3 regions of the Erwinia sp. genome follow, and region 1 is predicted to be linked to each of the others. Evidence: predicted binding sites of a transcription regulator. Region 1 holds the regulator's gene; each other region holds the start of a gene.
The links. The regulator PurR, encoded in region 1, represses purine synthesis genes. The targets are predictions, from matches to a motif close to CANGCAAACGTTTGCNTG.
Positions count from the first base shown of each region.

Region 1 (8,907 bases):
AACTATCCGTTAAACCCTGCCTGCCCGGTTCGCTCTCAGGCGAGCCGGGCCGCTATCCTGAAAGATTTGCGCAAAATATTTGCCTGCTGCTTTAAAAGGCTCGTTTTTTGCGTCTGCACTTGTTAGAATCCACGGTTTGTTGCGCAACAGGCTCTTCCGTCGGCATGACGTCCTTCTCAGGCCTGTTCCGCTACCCTGATTCCCTCCTGATGTAACCATTCCGCAACAAATTATGCGCAACTTATACCAGGATTATCATCATTCCAGGCAATCGTTTAACAAACCGCTTTTCAGTCACTTACTGAACAGCGCAGGAGTCTTTTTCCATGGCAACTATAAAAGATGTGGCCAAACGCGCCGGTGTTTCCACCACTACGGTGTCCCACGTCATTAATAAAACCCGCTTCGTCGCCGAAGAGACGCGGGAAGCCGTCTGGGCAGCGATCAAAGCGCTGCATTATTCGCCCAGCGCCGTGGCCCGCAGCCTGAAGGTCAATAATACCAAAACCATTGGCCTGCTCGCGACGTCCAGCGAAGCGCCCTATTTCGCCGAAATTATTGAGGCGGTTGAACACAGCTGTTTTGCCAAAGGCTATACGCTGATTTTGGGCAACGCGCATAACGAGCTGCAAAAGCAGCAGGCCTATCTGTCGATGATGGCGCAAAAGCGTGTCGACGGTCTGCTGGTTATGTGCGCCGAATACCCGGATGAGCTGATCAAAATGTTGGAAGACCACCGTAACATCCCCATGGTCGTTATGGACTGGGGCGAGTCGCGCGGCGATTTTACCGACACCATTCTCGATAACGCTTTTGAAGGCGGTTATCTGGCGGGACGCTATCTTATCGATCGCGGTCATCGTGATATTGGTGTGATCCCGGGCCATATGGAGCGCAATACCGGCGGCGGCCGTCATGCCGGGTTCCTGAAGGCGCTGACGGAAGCGGGGATCACGCTGCGCGAAGAGTGGCTGGTTCAGGGCGATTTCGAGCCGGAGTCAGGCTATCGCGCTATGCAGCAGCTGCTGGCACAAAAACAGCGTCCTACCGCGGTGTTCTGTGGCGGTGATGTAATGGCGATGGGCGCTATTTGCGCAGCGGATGAAATGGGCCTGCGCGTGCCGCAGGATATTTCAGTGATCGGGTATGATAACGTGCGCAACTCGCGCTATTTTACGCCTGCGCTGACGACCGTCCACCAGCCAAAAGAGCGCCTGGGTGCCACAGCGTTCAATATGCTGCTCGATCGCATTACCAGCAAACGCGAGGAGCCGCAGACGATTGAAGTGCATCCGACGCTGATTGAGCGCCGTTCCGTAGCGGACGGCCCCTTCCTCGACTATCGTCGTTAAGCTTGCGGGCGGCAGCCAGCCGCCCGCTTTTACCCCTCCCGCAGCCATTCGCTGTTCAGCGTTTCTGTCTCACCTAAATAATCCAGTAGCCAGAGCAGTGCGGGTGATGCCTGTTGTTCAGACCAGCTGACGCAACAGGGGCTGTCCGGAAAAGGCGGATCCAACTTTAGTTCACACAGCGACCCATTTTGTAGCAGCGGTTGCGCAAGATGCCCCGGCACCATCCCCACGCACAGCCCGGCCAGCAGGCAATCAAACGCGCTCTCCCAGTCCGGCGCAACCAGTCGCCGCTGATTATCCAGAGTCCAGGTGGTTCTTTTCGGCAGCGCACGCGAGGTGTCTTCCAGCACCAGCGAAGGCCATTCGCGGATGGCCTCCTCGCTGACCTTTTCCCTGTGTTGCGCAAGCGGATGATCGGCCCTGACCACGCAGCGCCAGTTCAGCATGCCCATGTTGCGGAAAGCGAAACGTCCACCGACCGGGATGGCCTGCGTTGCGCCTATCGCCACATCTACCCGACCATCGGCCAGAGCGTCCCATACGCCGTTAAACACCTCGGGCGAGAGATGCAGCTCCATATCCGGAAAGTGCCGGTAAAAATCCACCACCAGCTGGCGCGTCCTCGCCGTTTTAACGATGCGGTCGACAGCGATATTCAGCTGGCCGCGCCAGCCGTTGGCGACCTGCTGGCACTGACGGCGCGTGGCAAGCATTTTTTTGATAACACTCCGTCCTTCCTGAATAAACAGCTCGCCTGCTGCCGTCAGCACGACGTCCCGGTGGCGCCGCTCGAATAGCGGCACCGCCAGCCACTCTTCCAGCTGACGCACGGTATAACTAATGGCGGAGGGGACGCGATGCAGCTCCACGGCGGCGGCAGTAAAGCTGCCCGTTCTGGCCACCGCATCAATCACCTCAAGTGAGTGTTCTGACCACATAATCTGCCTGCAAATTTTTTGAACGCAAGACGCAAATATTAGCGTTTCACAACCGCTACTGCACTCTTTTACACTGCCGTCCGCTATTCACCTGATAAAAAGAGCGAACTCTCATGCCTTCGAAAGGATTTTTACTTTACCTCGCGCTGCTTAGCGTTGCGGGTTTTCTTGCCACCGATATGTATCTGCCAGCCTTTACCGCCATGCAGCAGGATTTGCAAACCGAAGCGGGCGTGATCGGCGCCAGTTTGAGTGTGTTCCTGGCAGGTTTTGCCAGCGCGCAGCTGTTCTGGGGCCCTCTTTCCGATCGCATCGGCCGCAAACCGGTGCTGTTAATGGGGCTGGGGCTGTTCGCCGTCAGCTGTGGAGCCATGTGGTGGGCGGAATCTACGACCATGCTGCTGACGCTGCGCTTTTTGCAGGCGGTGGGCATTTGTGCCGCCGCTGTCAGCTGGCAGGCGCTAGTGATCGATCGCTATTCCGGCGCGCAGGCTAACCGCGTGTTTGCCACGATTATGCCGCTGGTGGCGCTGTCGCCAGCACTGGCCCCGCTGCTGGGTGCATGGTTGCTGAATCACTTTGCCTGGCGGTCAATTTTTGTCGCGCTGCTGCTGCTGGCCGTGATCCTGCTGATCGCCACGCTGTTTCTTCCGGCGCCTGCCCCTAAAGCTCATCAGCAAGAAGCGAAAGTTGGTTTCTTTACCCTGCTGAAGTCGCCTGTCTGGAGCGGTAACGTGCTGATTTATGCGGCCTGCTCCGCCAGCTTTTTCGCCTGGCTGACCGGTTCGCCGTTCATTCTGGCGGAACTGGGCATGTCCCCGGGTGATATTGGCCTTAGCTATGTGCCGCAGACGCTGGCCTTTCTCGCAGGGGGTTACGGCTGCCGTTCACTGCTGAAGCAAACCGAAGGCGCTTCGCTGCTGCCGTGGCTGCTGGCGCTGTATGCGCTCAGCGTGGGGGCTTTTTTCATTGCTGCACAGGTAGAGACGCCTTCAACGTGGGCACTGCTGTTGCCGTTTTGTGGGATGGCGCTGGCCAACGGGGCTATCTACCCTATTGTGGTGTCAAACGCGCTGCTGCCTTTTCCGCAGGCCAGCGGTAAAGCGGCCGCTCTGCAAAATATGCTGCAGCTTGGCCTCTGCTTTGTGGCCAGCATGATTGTTTCCGGCTTTATCGCCAACCCTCTCGCCACCACGTCGCTGGTGATGCTTAGTACGATTTTCCTGACGCTTATTGGCTACGTTTTGCAACGGGCGAAGGTCGCCAACGCTCCCCTGACCCACGCGCAAAGCCGTCGTTAACTGCCTGAATCTATTTAGTTAGCGTCCTAACGATAAGGCGTTGAATATTGCCTGAGGTGAGCATATACTCATTTTCAGGCAATAAATAATAACAACTTTGCATCACTTTTGAGTCCTGACAGGGTTGTCCGGGTGTTCTCTTTTGTGGCAAACATCCTCCCACTCTGTAGGTTTCAGTTCAATCCTCTGTAACGCCGGATATCAGGCGCGCGGTCAAGCGTGCGTGTTCTCAAACCCTGTAGAAATTGACTACTCTTTTTCTCAGGTTTCAATCACGAAGGGTGATGGAGAAGCTATGAGTTCATCGTGTATAGAAGAAGTGAGCCTGGAGGAGAATCAGTGGTATCGAATCACCCAGGAAATGTTGCGCCAGGCCGATGTTGAAATCAACGGCACCCGCCCCTGGGATATTCAGGTAACCCAGCCCGACTTTTTTAAGCGCGTGATGCAGGAAGGATCGCTGGGTCTGGGCGAAAGCTACATGGACGGCTGGTGGGAGTGCGAGCGGCTGGATATGTTTTTTCATCGCGTGCTGCTGGCCAAACTGGATCAGCAACTGCCCCATCACTTTAAAGATACGCTGCGCATTGCCGCCGCCCGCCTCACTAATCTGCAATCGCGCAAGCGTGCCTGGATTGTCGGCAAGGAGCACTACGACCTCGGCAACGATCTTTTTACGCTGATGCTCGATCCTTATATGCAGTATTCCTGCGGCTATTGGAAAGAAGCGGACACGCTGGAGCAGGCTCAGCAAGCTAAATTAAAAATGATTTGCGAAAAGCTGCAGCTGGAGCCCGGCATGTCGCTGCTGGATATTGGCTGCGGCTGGGGTGGATTAGCGGCCTATGCGGCTCGGTATTACGGCGTTAAAGTATCGGGCGTCACTATTTCCGCCGAGCAGCAGAAGCTGGCGCAGCAACGCTGTGAAGGACTGGACGTTACCATTCTGCTTCAGGACTACCGCGATCTTGACCAACAGTTCGATCGCATCGTATCGGTTGGAATGTTCGAACACGTCGGGCCAAAAAATTACGCCACCTACTTTAACGTGGTCGATCGTAACCTGAAACCGGACGGCATCTTTTTGCTGCATACCATCGGCGCGAATAAAACGGACGATAATGTCGATCCCTGGATCGATAAATATATCTTCCCCAACGGCTGCCTGCCGTCCGTACGGCATATTGCCGAGGCTCAGGAACCGCATTTCGTGATGGAAGACTGGCATAATTTTGGGGCGGATTATGATTTGACGCTGATGGCCTGGCACCAGCGTTTTTTAACCGCCTGGCCGCAGCTGGCGGACAACTATGGCGAACGCTTTAAGCGCATGTTCAGCTACTATCTCAACGCCTGCGCAGGCGCTTTCCGCGCGCGTGACATCCAGCTTTGGCAAGTGGTGTTTACCCACGGTAAAGAGGGCGGATTACGCGTGCCGCATTAAAACAGGCCGTAGCCACTGCCCCTTCATCAGCCCGTCCCGCAAAGCAGGCTTGAGAACGGACTCGCCATAACTGTCCAATATGCGCGCGCCTGGCTGCTGCAGAGCCACCGTAAAGAAAAGCACCTGGTGGCTCTGCTTTATTACCCTGTCACCCTTCGCGGCCCGGCTTCATTCTGTTTCCGACTGAATTTCTGCGGCGGCGGCTGCCAGCAGGGTGGCCTCACGCTGTGCCAGCACACGTTCGACGGTTTCGACAATCGCCTGGGTGTGCGGATCGATTTCAATATTCACTCTATCCCCCAGCCGCTTGCTGCCCAGCGTGGTTCTTGCCAGTGTTTCCGGGATCAGGTGCACACAGAATTTGCTTTTGGTCACTTCGCCAATTGTCAGGCTGATGCCGTCAATGCCAACATAGCCCTTATGCAGAATATATTTCATCTGCTCGCTATCCTGTGGCTTAAACCATATTTCACGGTTATTTTCAGACGTCAGAATTTTACAGATTTCGGCGGTAGTCATAATATGACCGGACATTAAGTGGCCGCCAATTTCATCGCTGAATTTTGCCGCGCGCTCTACGTTGACTATATCGCCCGGCTTTAAATCGCCCAGGTTAGTAATACGCAAGGTCTCTTTTACCAGATCAAAACTGACGCGGTTGCCGTCAACCTCCGTTACCGTCAGGCAGCAGCCATTGTGCGAGACGGAAGCACCCAGCGCCAGACCCGGCAGCATTTCTTCCGGCAGGCGAACAATATGCGTGCGAAAATTCGGTTTCTCTTCAATAGCCAGCACCTCTGCGGTGCCCTGCACAATACCGGTAAACATAATTATGACCTCGGTGAATTTTTCGCTATTCTTATCAGATCTTAAAACTATACCAAATAGTCTTTCTCCCTTCAGGTAAAAAAACAGGTGTATACGTGCAGAAGTATCTGACCGAGGCACGGCAATTGCTGGCGCTGGCAATTCCGGTAATTTTTGCGCAGGTCGCGCAAACCGCTATGGGCTTTGTAGATACGGTAATGGCCGGCGACGTCAGCGCAACGGACATGGCTGCCGTCGCGGTCGGCACATCGATTTGGCTGCCCGCGATTCTGTTCGGGCACGGCTTGCTGCTTTCGCTCACGCCGGTGGTGGCGCAGTATAACGGCTCGGGCCGCCGCGATCGCATCGCCTTTCAGGTGCGGCAGGGCTATTGGCTGGCCGCCTTCTCTTCTCTGCTGATTATGATTGTGCTTTATAACGCCGGCTACGTTATTCGATCCATGCAGAATATCGATCCCGTGATGGCAGATAAGGCCGTCGGTTATCTGCATGCGCTGCTGTGGGGGGCGCCGGGCTATCTGTTCTTCCAGACTGCCCGTAATCAATGCGAAGGGCTTGCTAAAACCAAGCCGGGCATGGTGATGGGTTTCCTGGGGCTACTGGTAAATATCCCGGTTAACTATGTTTTTATCTATGGCCATTTGGGGATGCCGGCGTTGGGCGGCGTTGGCTGTGGCGTCGCGACAGCTTCCGTTTACTGGGTGATGTTTATTGCGATGAAAATGTGGGTAGCACGTGCTGCCTCTATGCGCGATATCCACCTGCCGGAACGGTTTAGTCCGCCCGACAGGAAAACGCTTTATCGTCTCTTTACGCTTGGGCTACCCGTCGCACTGGCGCTGTTCTTTGAGGTGACGCTGTTCGCCGTCGTCGCCCTGCTGGTATCCCCCATGGGCATTGTTCAGGTGGCAGGCCACCAGATAGCGCTGAACTTCAGTTCACTGATGTTTGTCCTGCCGCTCTCTCTGGGTGCCGCCACCACGATCCGCGTCGGTTTCCGGCTTGGGCAAGGATCGACCGAGGGCGCTCGCGTGGCGGCCTGGACCGGGCAAGGTGTAGGGATGTCGCTGTCGCTGCTGACGGCGCTGTTTACTGTCGTATTTCGTGAACATATCGCCCTGCTCTATAACCAAAATCCGGCCGTCGTGGCGCTGGCCTCGCAGCTGATGTTACTCGCTGCAGTTTATCAGTTTTCTGATTCGGTTCAGGTCATCGGCAGCGGCATTTTGCGCGGCTATAAAGACACGCGTGCCATCTTTTTTATCACTTTTATTGCTTACTGGGTGCTTGGCCTGCCCAGCGGCTATATTCTTGCCCTGACGGACTGGGTTGTTGCGCCGATGGGCCCGGCGGGCTTCTGGACCGGCTTTATTATTGGCCTGACATCCAGCGCAATAATGATGGTCTGGCGTATTTTGCGGCTGCAGCGCCAGCCTGAGGCTCAGCTGTTAGCGCGGGCGGCACGCTAACGTCTTCATTCAGACAGAATGTTTAAAAATGCTGCGCTTCGCACAGTTGCGCAGCAGTCGCATCGAAAATAGTGATTTCTGCTTGCAAGCCGCCAGGGCTGTCGTTAATATTCGTCCCCGCTGTCACTCAGACAGCACGATGCGTTCTTAGCTCAGTTGGTTAGAGCACCACCTTGACATGGTGGGGGTCGGAGGTTCGAGTCCTCTAGAACGCACCATCGTATTTTCTTGCTGTCCCTTTCCAGTTACTCCCTGTAAGCCGATTTATTTGCTGTGCTTCAAGGCATTTCTACCCGTTGTGTTCTGCAAGCTACCCTGGTCCTCCCTTTGTTCGTCCACCGTCCTTCGGCTTCCTTCTCCTCCTGTTCCCCCGCTTCTTCTGTGCTTTAATTTCTTTTTTGTCACCCGATTTCTTCTGACGTTCAGTTTCTTCTCTGTCCTTCGATACTCTTCTAACATTGGGTTTCTTCCCTCCTCCGATGCATCTCTGGCGTTCAGTTTCTTCTCTGGCCTTCGAGGCTCTTCTCACGTTCGGTTTCCTCTCTCCTTCGATTTCTTTTTTTGTTCAATTTCTCTTCTGCCCTCCCATGCTCTTCCATACTTCGATTTCTCTTCGTATTCCGATGCGAGGTTGGACTTTGATGCCGCCTCTCTACTCCCATTTTCCCCTGTACGCCGGTCGGTTTGCCGTACGGCAGTGGCTTCCCTTCCTCCCTTGGCTCTGGCGGTACGTAGGCGTTTTCTGCTCCCTACAGCGGGCTTTTTTTGCGCAACAATCTGATCTGGTGCAAGCTTTCCCGCATTCCAAATTACTTTTTAATTGGTTTTCAATGGGCTGAGTAGCTATAATACGAAACGTTGTTTCACTTGAATGGTTTCAGCGTATGGTTGGCCCTTTAGCAAAAACGATGGCTTGTTGCGCAAACAAACTTTGCGCCAGCGCCGAAACCGCGCTTAAACTTCCTCTGCACGCTTTTTTTCTGTCACCTATCCTTAAGCTGTACGCAGTTCGCCGCTCGGGCGGTCGCACCATCAATCACCGGGATTCCGCTTTATTTCATCCATTAACTTAACAGATGACTCGTCATGAAAAAGACCAAGATTGTTTGTACTATCGGTCCAAAAACCGAATCGGAAGAAATGTTGACCAACCTGCTGGACGCGGGCATGAACGTCATGCGTCTGAACTTCTCTCACGGCGATTACGACGAGCACGGTAAGCGTATCGCTAACCTGCGCGCGGTGATGAGCAAAACCGGCAAGCAGGCCGCTATCCTGCTGGACACCAAAGGACCAGAAATCCGTACCATGAAGCTGGAAGGCGGCGCGGACGTGTCGTTGAAGGCCGGTCAGACCTTTACCTTCACCACCGATCAATCCGTTATCGGTAACAGCGAGCGCGTGGCGGTAACCTACTCCGGTTTTCCTTCCGACCTCTCTATCGGCAACACCGTCCTTGTGGACGATGGCCTGATCGGTATGGAAGTCACGGAAGTGACCGAACACCACGTAATCTGTAAGGTGCTGAACAACGGCGACCTGGGTGAAAACAAAGGCGTTAACCTGCCTGGCGTT
Region 1 covers NZ_DALZCD010000048.1:10,978-19,884, reverse strand. Annotated here, with positions in the region: gene purR (HTH-type transcriptional repressor PurR) at 327-1,352, shown strand; gene punR (DNA-binding transcriptional activator PunR) at 1,382-2,290, opposite strand; gene punC (purine nucleoside transporter PunC) at 2,404-3,591, shown strand; gene cfa (cyclopropane fatty acyl phospholipid synthase) at 3,887-5,035, shown strand; gene RTK32_RS05885 (riboflavin synthase subunit alpha) at 5,204-5,863, opposite strand; gene RTK32_RS05880 (MATE family efflux transporter) at 5,959-7,332, shown strand; tRNA gene RTK32_RS05875 (tRNA-Val) at 7,474-7,550, shown strand; gene pykF (pyruvate kinase PykF) at 8,419-8,907, shown strand, end outside.

Region 2 (4,502 bases), on a different contig from region 1:
GTGGGCCGTGCAGAATGGGATAAAGCGGCCTACACCAAAGTCGTTCGTGAAGCGCTGGAAACCTTTATGAAGGAGCCTGTTGACGAGGCGCTTTGGGACAAGCTGAGCAACCGACTCGACTTCTGTAATCTGGACGTTAACGACGCGGCACACTTCAGCAGACTGGGCAAAATGCTTGACCAGAAAAAACGCGTAACCATCAACTATTTTGCCATGCCGCCGGGGACCTTCGGTGCCATCTGTAAAGGGCTGGGTACGGCTAAACTGAATGCGCAGCCTGCACGTGTGGTGATGGAGAAGCCGTTGGGTACCTCCCTTGAAACCTCGCGTGAAATCAACGATCAGGTGGGGGAGTACTTTGAAGAAAACCAGGTTTTCCGTATTGACCACTATCTGGGCAAAGAGACGGTACTGAACCTGCTGGCGCTGCGCTTTGCCAACTCGCTGTTTGCTGCTAACTGGGATAACCGCACCATCGACCACGTGCAGATTACCGTGGCGGAAGAGGTGGGGATCGAAGGGCGCTGGGGTTACTTTGATAAAGCGGGCCAGATGCGTGACATGATCCAGAACCACCTGCTACAGGTTCTGACGATGATTGCCATGTCGCCACCGGCCGATCTGAGCGCTGACCGTATTCGTGATGAAAAAGTGAAAGTGCTGCGCTCGCTGCGTCGTATCGATCATACTAACGTGCGCGATAAGACCGTGCGCGGGCAGTACACTTCCGGCTTTGTTCAGGGTAAAAAAGTCCCTGGCTATCTGGAAGAAGAAGATGCGAACAAATCCAGCAATACCGAAACCTTCGTCTCCATCCGTGTCGATATCGACGACTGGCGTTGGGCTGGCGTCCCGTTCTATTTGCGCACCGGTAAGCGTCTGCCAACCAAGTGTTCTGAAGTCGTGGTCTATTTTAAAAACCCGGCGCTAAACCTGTTTAAAGATTCCTGGCAGGAACTGCCGCAGAACAAACTGACCATTCGTCTGCAGCCGGATGAAGGGGTGGATATCCAGATCCTGAATAAAGTGCCAGGGCTGGATCATAAACACAACCTGCAAACCACCAAGCTGGATCTGAGCTTCTCGGAAACCTTTAATCAGTCGCACCTGGCCGATGCCTATGAGCGTCTGTTGCTGGAAACGATGCGCGGTATTCAGGCGCTGTTTGTGCGTCGCGATGAAGTGGAAGAGGCCTGGAAATGGGTGGATTCCATTATGGAAGCCTGGGCTGCGGATAACGAAGCGCCTAAACCTTATCAGGCCGGCACCTGGGGACCGGTTGCCTCCGTCGCTATGATTACCCGCGACGGCCGTTCCTGGAACGAGTTTGAATAAGAGTGACCTGACCCGCTTCGGCGGGTTTTTTTTCGTCTGGCCCCGTCACAGAGAAAAGTGAACCGTAGTTTCAAAAATTACACAGGCACATGGACGACCCGGTTAATAATCCTGTATGGTAGAAGACGAGCACTTTTCAGGCGCCGCGCGCGTCGTTTTTGCACGCCTTACCGAAGCAGGCAGGCCTGACAGGAGAAGCAGGACGATGAGTAACTGGGAAACAAGCGCTGAAACAATCCTTACTACTGGCCCGGTCGTGCCGGTCATCGTAGTCAACAAGCTGGAACATGCAGTACCGATGGCGAAAGCATTGGTAGCGGGTGGGGTAAAAGTGCTTGAAGTGACGCTGAGAACGGCCTGCGCAATGGACGCGATAAGAGCGATGATTGCAGAAGTACCTGAAGCGATCGTCGGCGCCGGGACGGTACTGAACGTGCAGCAGCTGCAGGAAGTAACCGAGGCGGGCGCAAAATTTGTTATCAGTCCTGGCATCACCGCGCCGCTCCTTCAGGCTGCTATGGAAGGGCCCATTCCGCTCATTCCAGGCATCAGCACCGTGTCTGAGCTGATGGCCGGAATGGACCATGGCCTGTGCGAATTTAAATTTTTCCCGGCGGAAGCCAATGGGGGCGTAAAAGCGCTTCAGGCTATCAGCGGGCCTTTTCCACAGGTTCGCTTCTGCCCGACCGGGGGCATCTCTCCGGCTAACTATCGTGATTATCTGGCCCTGAAAAGCGTGCTTTGTATCGGGGGGTCGTGGCTGGTGCCGACTGATGCGCTGGAAGCAGGGGATTACGATCGTATTACGCAACTGGCCAAAGAGGCGGTGGCAGGCGCGCGTTAACGCGTTTTCCGGTAAAACCAGCGTAAAAAAGGATGGCCAGCGCCATCCTTTTTGTCGAAGCGGTAAAGATATCAGCCGCTGACTTTTACGCCCGTGGCGCAGGCGATGGCGCGCTCTACGGCCTCATCAATACTGTCACCGGTTGCCAGCGCAACACCCATTCGGCGTTTACCCTGAACGTCCGGCTTGCCAAACAGGCGAAGCTGCAGGCCTGCGCCCAGTACCGTATCCAGATTGGCAAACTGTACGTTGTCGCTGTTTAACGTTGGCAGGATCACCGCCGAGGCCGCCGGGCCGTACTGCCGGATGCCGCCAACGGGCAGCCCCAGAAAAGCCCGTACATGCAGCGCAAATTCCGAAAGGTCCTGAGAAATCAGCGTGACCATACCGGTATCATGCGGGCGTGGGGAAACCTCGCTAAATACCACTTCATCGCCGCAAACAAACAGCTCCACGCCAAACAGCCCGTAGCCGCCCAGAGCGGTAACCACTTTTTCTGCAATTTGCTGTGCGCGCTGGAGAGCCAGCTCGCTCATCTGCTGCGGCTGCCAGGATTCACGGTAGTCGCCGTCTTCCTGGCGATGGCCAATCGGCGCGCAAAAATGTATGCCATCGGCAGCGCTGACGGTGAGGAGCGTGATCTCAAAGTCGAATTTTACGACGCCTTCTACAATGACCCGGCCTGCACCGGCACGCCCGCCCTGCTGCGCGTATTCCCAGGCGGAAGTCAGTTCTGCAGCCTCGCGGATAAAGCTCTGTCCCTTGCCGGAAGAGCTCATCACGGGCTTCACGATGCAGGGGAAGCCAATTTCCTGTGCGGCCTGATTAAACTCTGCCTCGCTATCGGCAAAGCGATAGGAAGAGGTCGGCAGCGCCAGCTCTTCTGCGGCCAGGCGACGAATGCCTTCACGATGCATGGTCAGGCGGGCAGCGCGCGCCGTAGGGACTACGCGCTGGCCCTGTTTTTCCAGTTCAACCAGCATATCGGTAGCGATGGCTTCGATTTCAGGCACGATATAATCCGGCCGTTCCTGCGCTACCAGGGCTTTCAGCGCCTCGCCATCCAACATATTAATGACGTGACTGCGATGGGCAACATGCATCGCTGGCGCATCGGCATAGCGATCCACTGCGATCACTTCAACACCAAGACGCTGACATTCCAGCGCCACTTCTTTGCCCAGTTCGCCCGATCCCAACAGCATGACACGAGTTGCGGCAGGACGTAGCGCAGTACCAAGAGTTGTCATAAATCTCTACCCGATTAGAGGAAAAACGCGGGCGCAGTATAAACGAAAACGATTGCGTCTTCATCCGATTTCCGGGCTTGAGAAAAAATCCCGGCCTGATATACTGTATAAAAATACAGTTAAACGAGGTGGGCACTATGGCTGTTGAAATCAAATATGTTGTCGTTAGAAAAGGTGAGGAAAAGATGACTTTCGCCAGTAAGAAAGAAGCCGACGCTTATGACAAAATGCTGGATATGGCTGAAGTGTTCTGCGACTGGCTGAGCGCTGCGCCGCTGGATATGGACGAAACTCAGCGTGAGGCATTGGGCATGTTCCTGTCGGAAAACAAAGACGCCGTGCAGCATATTCTGCGTACCAGCAAAATGCCGGATGCGGAAGCGTCCCGTCCCGTCGCAGCGGTCACAGCGATAGCGGATGACGATGCCGCGGAAGAAAAGAAGCCAAAAGCGGGGCGCATTAAAGCGGCCTGAAGGATAAAGTGAGCCAGCCGGTACTGAATGCGCCTGTCGCTCGCTGAGGGCAGAGTGAGGTTATTGGGCTGGCGTATAAGCCTGAAGTTGGCGTTGTTATCATTTAGCAAACGCCGGTTGGGTGAATTAACGTCAGCTTTCAGTCTTAAGCCGGTATACTTAAACAGAACTATCTTCCCGTTACCCCAGTTTCAGCCCGGTAACCAACGCATCCAGGTCAACGATTTCATTGCTGCACTGCAAGGTATCATGTCCGTTCAGCAAAATGTGCTGCCAGGCCACCGGCGATAGCCTGCTGTTCGAATTGTGAAGACAGTGCAGATGACCATGACCGGTAACCGTACAGTACGCAGATTTTTTCGCGCTGAGTATAGCGTTCGTGCTTAGTGAGAGGCCGCTCCGTAAGTGACTCACCCTGAAAATAACGGCTCAGGATAAAGTTGCTGTCGTTCTTAACATCACTCCATCCGAAGCGGGAAAACAGGTATTTGGCTTTAAAGTAAGCGATCTGAAGGATGCAGTAAATTCGAGCGTGGGGCCCCTGACGACTACAGGAAGCATTGATAAAACTCGGTGTCTCTCCGGACAGAATTTACATCG
Region 2 covers NZ_DALZCD010000168.1:4,360-8,861, reverse strand. Annotated here, with positions in the region: gene zwf (glucose-6-phosphate dehydrogenase) at 1-1,335, shown strand, start outside; gene RTK32_RS13925 (bifunctional 4-hydroxy-2-oxoglutarate aldolase/2-dehydro-3-deoxy-phosphogluconate aldolase) at 1,541-2,179, shown strand; gene purT (formate-dependent phosphoribosylglycinamide formyltransferase) at 2,251-3,429, opposite strand; gene RTK32_RS13915 (YebG family protein) at 3,567-3,902, shown strand; partial or broken gene RTK32_RS13910 (DUF4158 domain-containing protein) at 4,189-4,458, opposite strand; partial or broken gene RTK32_RS13905 (recombinase family protein) at 4,454-4,502, shown strand, end outside.
Region 2: purT (formate-dependent phosphoribosylglycinamide formyltransferase) is a predicted target of PurR. The motif match lies at 3,471-3,488, and genes of this name have one in related genera.

Region 3 (8,907 bases), on a different contig from region 1:
GCACCACGCAGTTTTGACATCACTGTCTCAGCGTCCACTATTATTAGCAGCGTCATAAAGGCGCAAAACGCGTTTGGTTTGTGGGGGCTACCCCGAGGAGAGAGGTTTGATAACTGGTCAGGAACGACGTGTGGTGTTTTTCGATCTCGACGGCACGCTACATCAGCAGGATATGTTCGGCACGTTTATGCGCTATTTGTTATGGCGTCAGCCGCTCAACCTGCTGCTGGTAGTGCCGTTGCTGCCCGTGGTCGGCGCTGGCCTGCTTTTCAAGGGACGTGCGGCGCGTTGGCCGATGAGCCTGCTGTTGTGGGCGATCACCTTCGGCCACAGCGAAGCGAAACTGCACATACGCGAAAAAGCCTTTGCCCAGTGGTTTCGTCAACGCGTCACGGCTTTTCCGGTGGTGCAACAACGGCTTACCGACTACCTGAACAGCGATGACGCTGACGTCTGGCTGATCACCGGTTCACCACAGCCGCTGGTGGAGCTGGTCTACTTCGACTCCGCTTTTCTGCCCAAGGTAAAACTGATCGCCAGCCAGATGGCGCGCGGCTACGGTGGGCGGGTATTGACGATGCGCTGTCTGGGGCATGAAAAGGTCGCGCGGCTGGAAGAACGCATCGGTACACCTTTACAACTTTACAGCGGCTACAGCGACAGCAAACAGGATAATCCGCTGCTTTTCTTCTGTCAGCATCGCTGGCGGGTGACGCCGCAGGGCGAACTGCAACAGCTGGAGTAAACAGGTATACTGCCCCGCGATTTTTTGCTGGAGGCTCAGGTGAGCGATACCCTTATTGATGAAAAATGGATGCGCCATGCTTTAACGCTGGCGCGCCGGGCCTGGGAAGAAGGCGAGGTGCCCGTCGGTGCCGTGCTGGTGCAGGGCGATACCGTTATCGGTGAAGGCTGGAACCGGCCTATCGGTCATCACGATCCCACCGCGCACGCCGAGATTATGGCTTTGCGGCAGGGCGGCAAGGTGCTGGAGAACTATCGGTTACTGGATACCACGCTGTACGTGACGCTGGAGCCTTGCGTGATGTGTGCGGGCGCGATGGTGCACGGCAGAGTAGGGCGGCTGGTGTTCGGCGCGCGCGATGAGAAAACCGGCGCGGCGGGATCGTTGCTGGATATTTTAGGCCATGCGGGCATGAATCATCAGGTCAGGGTGGATCAGGGCGTACTGGCAGCAGAATGCGCGGCCATGCTGAGCGATTTCTTCCGTCATCGCCGGGCGGAGAAAAAAGCACTGCGTGACAGGCTACGCGCGGAGCGGCTGAAAGGGGAATAAAAAAGGGCGCTGGATAACAGCGCCCTTTTGCAGAAAAGACTCTGCCTGTAGAAAAGGGCATGGCTTAAAGACCTATAAACGTTACGGGTGCTTCAACTTTCCGGTGGTTTGCCGTCTTCCTCTCCGGCTCGCTGTGTATCACGCACGTAGCCGTTATACCGTGGTAACTCCATTTTCGGTTCGCCGCGCATCGGGTTTAACGTTGCCGTATCCGTCTTTGGCTTGCCGTTTACCGAGTGCGCAGCCGTTTTACGGGGGGTACATCCGACTCTGATTTACCCTGACTCGCCGCGCTCTTAATCAGTTCAGCGCCACCAGCGGCTCTACGGCCGGATAACCTTTGCCCAGCTGCGCTTCTGTCACCGCCTGCTGCGCCAGCTTTCTTTCCTGATCCTGTAAATAGCCTACCAGGCTCAGCTGGTAAATGCGGATGTTCTCCACATAGTTGTAGGCTTCCTGCCCGCGCGCGTAACCGTAAGTGGTCTGGCTGTAATAGCGTTTCTGGCTCAGCATCGGCAGGCGCTGCTTAACGTCGGCCCAGCTGTCCGGATTGCCCTTTTGCTTTTCCGTCAGCCTGCGTGCGTCCAGCATATGCGCGTAGCCCATATTATAAGCCGCCAGCGCAAACCAGATGCGTTCATCTTCCGGAATGGTTTGCGGCACCTTCTCCATCATTTTCACCAGATACTCGCTGCCGCCGCGAATACTCTGTTCCGGATCGGTTCTGTCGCTGACGTTAACGCTGTCCGCCGTATTGCGGGTCAGCATCATCATGCCGCGTACGCCGGTAGGCGAGGTGGCCTGTGGGTTCCAGTGAGACTCCTGCCAGGAAATAGCGGCCAGCAGCCGCCAGTCAATCTCGCTGGCATATTTTTCAAACAGCGGACGGATGCCGGGCAGCATACTGTCGATGGCCCGCAGAAAAGTGCGGGTGTCGACATAATCGAAGGTGCCGACGTGGCCCAGATATTTCTCATCCAGCCTTGCCAACGCGCCTTCTTCCGCCATCTGGTTAAAGTAGTCCAGCATCGCCGCATACAGGCTGTCGTCGTTATCGCGCGGCATGTACCAGGTCACCGGTTCTTCATCCGTGATGTCGAAAGCGACCGCCAGCTGCGGATGGATCCGCTGCAGCAGCGCGATCGATACCGAATCACCCACCGTATAATCCAGCTTGCCGTCCGCTACCGCTTCCAGCAGGGCATTCGGGCTTTGATCGGTAGAGATCGCCCAATCCATATCGGGATACTGATTCTGCCGGATATCGCGCAGCGTCGAAGCAAAAGCGGAATCAGATGCGACGGTCAGTCGGCCCTTCAGCGCGCCCAGATTCGGTGGACGCGGCTTGCCCATCCGATACACCAGCTGCTGGGAAACGGAATAATAGGTCGGGCCGGTGCGAAAGCGTGACAGGCGATCGCTGTTATAGATCAGGCCCGCTGCCAGCACGTCCGCTTTATCCTCTTCCAGGTCGTCAAACAGTTCGCTAAGGTTCTGACGTACCGTAACCTGCAGCCTGACGCCCAGATAATCGGCAAAGCGTTTCGCCAGCTCGTAATCCATACCGGCCGGCGCTTTATTGACTGTGTAATAAGTCAGGGGCGAATTGAGCGTGCTGACGCGCAACACTCCCCGTGCTTTTATCTGTTCTGTCCGGTCCAGCCCGCTGCTGTGCCACGGGATCGACGGCCACAGCGCAAGCGCGAGCAGTACCGTCACCAGCCCGATGAACAGATAATTAATTTTCAGGCGTTTCAAATGGTTATCTCTCGATTTCTCTCAGGATTCTGTCTGTAACGGCAGTATTTGTGGTCTTTAATGGTCCCTGAGCGTGGGGCATTTTGCGCAACTCCCTGCAGCGGCGCAACCAGATTTGTGCGGAATTGTGCGCTTTTCAGCCAATTCCCTGTCCGATTAATTCTGCGCAAACGGTTTCGTAACAGCAGGGGATTCTTTATAATGGCGCCCGTTTTCCCCTGTTGCGCCCCAAGAAGCGTCGCCTGGCGCTCTGACGAGAGATCTTTAATGATGGAAATTCTGCGTGGTTCACCCGCTCTGTCGGCATTTCGTATTACCAAACTGCTGGCCCGCTTTCAGGACGCTCACCTGCCGGTGAGTGACATTTACGCTGAGTACGTCCATTTCGCCGAGGTCAACGCGCCGCTGGACGAGGCGGAGAAAGCCCGTTTACAACGCCTGCTGAAATATGGTCCCTCGCTCGCCGAACATACGCCTGAAGGGCGTCTGCTGCTGGTCACGCCTCGTCCGGGTACGATTTCTCCCTGGTCTTCTAAGGCCACTGATATTGCCCACAACTGCGATCTGCCGCAGGTCACGCGGCTGGAGCGCGGGCTGGCGTTTTATATTAAAGCGCCGCAGCTGACCGAAGCGCAGTGGTCGCAACTGGGCGCGTTGCTACACGATCGCATGATGGAAGTGGTACTCAGCGATTTGTCACAGGCAGAGCAGCTGTTCGCTCAGCATGAACCGGCACCGCTGGCCAGCGTGGATGTATTGGGCGAAGGCCGTGTGGCGCTGGAGCAGGCTAACCGTAAGCTGGGCCTGGCGCTGGCAGAAGATGAAATCGACTATCTGCAGCAGGCTTTTGAAAAGCTCGGGCGCAACCCAAACGACATCGAGTTATATATGTTCGCTCAGGCGAACTCAGAGCACTGTCGTCATAAAATCTTTAACGCCGACTGGATCATTGACGGCGAACAGCAGCCAAAGTCGCTGTTCAAAATGATCAAAAATACCTTTGAAAAAACGCCGGATTACGTGCTGTCCGCTTATAAAGATAACGCGGCGGTGATGGAAGGCTCGCAGGTTGGCCGCTTCTATGCCGACGCGGAAAGCCAGTACGATTTTCATCAGGAAGACGCGCACATCCTGATGAAGGTGGAAACCCATAACCATCCAACGGCGATTTCGCCCTGGCCCGGTGCGGCCACCGGTTCCGGCGGCGAAATCCGCGATGAGGGCGCGACCGGACGCGGCGCGAAGCCAAAGGCGGGCCTGGTGGGGTTCTCGGTTTCTAACCTGCGTATTCCCGGTTTTGAACAGCCCTGGGAAGAAGACTTCGGCAAGCCCGATCGCATCGTGACCGCGCTGGATATCATGACGGACGGCCCGCTGGGTGGCGCCGCATTTAATAATGAGTTCGGACGTCCGGCACTGACCGGCTACTTCCGAACGTATGAGGAAGAAGTGAACAGCCACAATGGCGTCGAGCTGCGCGGCTACCATAAGCCGATTATGCTGGCGGGTGGTATCGGCAACATTCGCGCCGATCACGTACAGAAAGGCGATATTACGGTGGGCGCAAAGCTGATCGTCCTGGGCGGCCCGTCGATGAATATCGGCCTGGGCGGCGGCGCGGCATCCTCTATGGCTTCCGGCCAGTCCGATGCGGATCTCGACTTTGCCTCGGTCCAGCGTGATAACCCGGAGATGGAGCGTCGCTGTCAGGAAGTTATCGACCGCTGTTGGCAGCTGGGTGCAGAAAACCCGATCCTGTTTATTCACGACGTGGGCGCGGGTGGCCTTTCTAACGCCATGCCGGAGCTGGTCAGCGACGGTAACCGCGGAGGCCGGTTTACTCTGCGCGATATTCTCAGCGATGAGCCTGGCATGAGCCCGCTGGAAGTCTGGTGTAACGAGTCTCAGGAGCGTTACGTGCTGGCCGTTTCGCCGGAAAAACTGGCGCAGTTCGATGCGCTCTGCCGGCGTGAACGCGCGCCTTATGCCGTTATCGGCGAAGCTACGGAAGAGCTGCATCTGTCGCTGAGCGATAGCCACTTCGACAACAAGCCGATCGATATGCCGCTGGACGTGCTGCTGGGCAAAACGCCGAAAATGACCCGTGAAGCCGTCACGCTGAAAGCGAAAGGCGAGCCGCTGGCGCGTGAGGCGATTACCGTTGCCGATGCCGTCAATCGCGTGTTGCATTTACCGGCCGTCGCGGAAAAAACGTTTCTGATCACCATCGGCGATCGCTCCGTGACCGGCATGGTTGCGCGCGATCAGATGGTGGGGCCGTGGCAGATCCCGGTGGCTGACTGCGCCGTAACCACCGCCAGCCTTGACAGCTATTACGGCGAAGCGATGGCGCTGGGCGAACGCGCGCCGGTAGCCCTGTTGGATTTTGCTGCTTCCGGCCGCCTGGCGGTAGGCGAGGCGATCACCAATATTGCCGCCACGCAGATTGGCTCATTAAAACGCATCAAGCTTTCCGCTAACTGGATGGCGGCGGCAGGCCATCCGGGCGAAGACGCGGGGCTTTATGAGGCGGTCAAAGCGGTAGGAGAAGAGCTTTGTCCGGCGTTGGGCATCACCATCCCGGTTGGCAAAGACTCTATGTCGATGAAAACCCGCTGGCAGCAGGGAGCCGAACAGCGTGAAATGACGTCGCCGCTTTCTCTGGTAATTACGGCCTTCGCCCGCGTGGAGGATGTCCGCCGCACCGTGACGCCACAGCTGCAAACCGCTAACCCCGATAATGCATTACTGCTGATCGATCTGGGGCAGGGTGTTAACGCCCTGGGCGCAACGGCGTTGTCGCAGGTTTATCGTCAGTTGGGCGACAAGCCTGCCGATGTGCGCGACGCGCAGCAGCTGGCGGGCTTCTTCAATGCGCTGCAGACGCTGGTGGCTGAAGAGAAGCTGCTGGCCTATCACGACCGCTCCGACGGCGGCCTGCTGGTCACGCTGGCTGAGATGGCTTTTGCCGGTCACTGTGGCGTTGAAGCGGATATCGCCGCGCTGGGGAGCGATGCGCTGGCCGCATTGTTTAATGAAGAGTTGGGCGCCGTTATTCAAATCGCGGCAGCCGATCGCGAATACGTAGAGCAGGTTTTTGCGGCTCACGGGCTGGCAGATTGCGTGCACGGTTTGGGACGTGCACTGTCTGGCGATCGTTTTGTTATTACCTCCGGCGAGTCGGCAATCTATAGCGAAAGCCGTACCACCTTGCGTACCTGGTGGGCGGAAACCACCTGGCAGATGCAGCGCCTGCGCGACAATCCGGCGTGTGCCGATCAGGAGCATGAAGCGAAGAAAAACGATCTCGATCCGGGTCTGAACGTGAAGCTAACCTTCCGTCCGGAAGAAGATATCGCTGCGCCTTATATTGTTACGGGCGCGCGGCCGAAATTGGCTGTATTGCGTGAGCAGGGCGTCAATTCGCACGTGGAGATGGCGGCAGCTTTCCATCGCGCCGGGTTTGATGCGGTCGATGTGCATATGAGCGATCTGCTGGCGGGGCGTCGCGGACTGGCAGATTTCCAGACGCTGGTGGCCTGTGGCGGCTTCTCCTATGGCGACGTACTGGGCGCTGGCGAGGGCTGGGCCAAGTCGATTCTTTTCAACAACCGCGTGCGCGACGAGTTTGAAACCTTTTTCCACCGTCCGCAAACGCTGGCGTTGGGCGTCTGCAACGGCTGCCAGATGATGTCCAACCTGCGTGAACTGATCCCCGGAAGCGAGGCCTGGCCGCGCTTTGTGCGTAACCAGTCAGAGCGTTTTGAAGCCCGTTTCAGCCTGGTGGAAGTGGCGGCCAGCCCGTCGCTGCTGCTGGCCGGTATGGCAGGGTCGCAGATGCCGATTGCGGTTTCGCATGGCGAAGGGTTTGTGGAAGTGCGCGACGAGGCCCATCTGGCCACGCTGGAGCATAAAGGCCTGGTGGCACTGCGTTTTGTGGACAACTTCGGCAAGGTGACCGAACACTATCCGGCTAACCCGAACGGCTCGCCAAACGGCATCACGGCCGTGACCAATGAAAGCGGACGCGTCACCATTATGATGCCGCATCCGGAACGCGTCTTCCGTACCGTCAGTAACTCCTGGCATCCGGCGGAGTGGGGCGAAGACAGCCCGTGGATGCGCATGTTCCGTAACGCGCGCAAACAGCTTGGTTAAATGTTGCTTCCATCTATAAGGCAGCTTCGGCTGCCTTTTTCATCTGTTTATTTAGCCGCTGTTGCAAAACAGCGACAGTCGTGAAATGACCTGTCTCTGAATGGCGACATTTAATTTGTTGATAATAAAGTAATTATTGGGTTTACCCTGACTCTGTTCCTGAAAGGCGACAGTTTTCAGGGGGGAGGCGCAGCATTTGGTCGTCGTCTTGCGGATCTCTTTTTAAAAAGCCTTGTAAAATAGTAGGTTAAAAATTAATTTCAAATATGGCATGGATTTTGCTATATTAAGCGAAGTGGCTCATTCACCTGGTTATAACAGCCCTGCGCAAGCGGTCAAGCGCTTCATAACATTCCGAATGACGCACAATACGGTGCCTGCCGTCCAGCGAGACCGATACCGCTTCAGCGCTATCACACTCAGGACGCAACGTTGAGTTAGGCACCACCTATTCCGCCCTGTCGGCTCCCCGGCAGCGCATCCCAAAAACGGCAGGCTCTGTGAGCCTGCCGTTTTTACGTTAAGGCTTTCCTCCTGCAGTACAGTCCGTTAGCATCGGGCTGACTAAAACCAGGAGAGCTTCCCGTGAAAAAATGGCGTCTGTTCCCTCGTTCGCTGCGTCAGCTGGTGCTGATGGCTTTTCTGCTGGTCCTGCTGCCGCTGCTGGTGCTGGCCTGGCAGGCGTGGGAAAGCCTCTCTGCGCTGAGCAATCAGGCAGCGGACATCAATCGCAATACGCTTACCGACGTACGCCGTAGCGAAGCGATGGCGCGCACCGCGCTTGAACTGGAACGAAGCTACCGCCAGTACTGCGTGCTGGACGATCCCATGCTGGCCAACCTTTATCAAACCCAACGCACTAAATATGCCCGAATGCTGGAAGAGCAGGCGGCCGCCGTGCCCGATGATCGGCTGACGCAGTCGTTGCAGCAGCTGTTAGCCGGGTTGGCAAAAATTGACTGTGATAACAGCAACCCCGTTAAAACGGCTTCCGATAATCTGGAACGTTTTTCCGCCGTCAACGGTCAGCTGGTGCAATCCACGCGCGAGGCGGTTTTTTCACGGGGGCTACAGCTTCAGCGTGAAATTGCTGAACGCGGCCAGTATTTTGGCTGGCAGGCGCTGATCCTGTTTCTGCTCAGTCTGGGCCTGGTGATGCTGTTCACGCGCATGATTATCGGGCCGGTTAAAGCGGTCGAACGCATGATCAACCGGCTTGGGGAAGGCCGCTCGGCGGGCCACAATCTGGCGCTGAAGGGGCCGCGCGAGCTGCGCTCTCTGGGGCAGCGTATTTTATGGCTCAGCGAACGCCTGGCCTGGCTCGAATCGCAGCGACATGAATTTTTGCGCCATATCTCTCACGAACTGAAAACGCCGTTAGCCAGTATGCGTGAAGGAACGGCTTTACTGGCAGACGAAGTGGCCGGTCCGCTGACGCCCGATCAGCGCGAAGTAGTGGCCATCCTCGATGAGAGCAGCCGCCATCTGCAAAGGCTCATCGAACAGCTGCTGGACTATAATCGCAAGCTTTCCGAAGCGCAGGTGGTGCTGAAGCCGGTGGCGCTGGCACCGCTGATTGAGCGCATTGTCAGCAGCCATAACCTTACCGCCCGCAAGCGTCTTATCCAGACCGACATTGCCTTGAAAGCGACCGCCTGCCGGGCGGATGAAGCTCTGCTAACCAGGGCGATCGA
Region 3 covers NZ_DALZCD010000099.1:576-9,482, forward strand. Annotated here, with positions in the region: gene yfhb (phosphatidylglycerophosphatase C) at 107-745, shown strand; gene tadA (tRNA adenosine(34) deaminase TadA) at 785-1,297, shown strand; gene mltF (membrane-bound lytic murein transglycosylase MltF) at 1,598-3,055, opposite strand; gene purL (phosphoribosylformylglycinamidine synthase) at 3,323-7,213, shown strand; gene RTK32_RS09930 (HAMP domain-containing sensor histidine kinase) at 7,799-8,907, shown strand, end outside.
Region 3: purL (phosphoribosylformylglycinamidine synthase) is a predicted target of PurR. The motif match lies at 3,219-3,236, and genes of this name have one in related genera.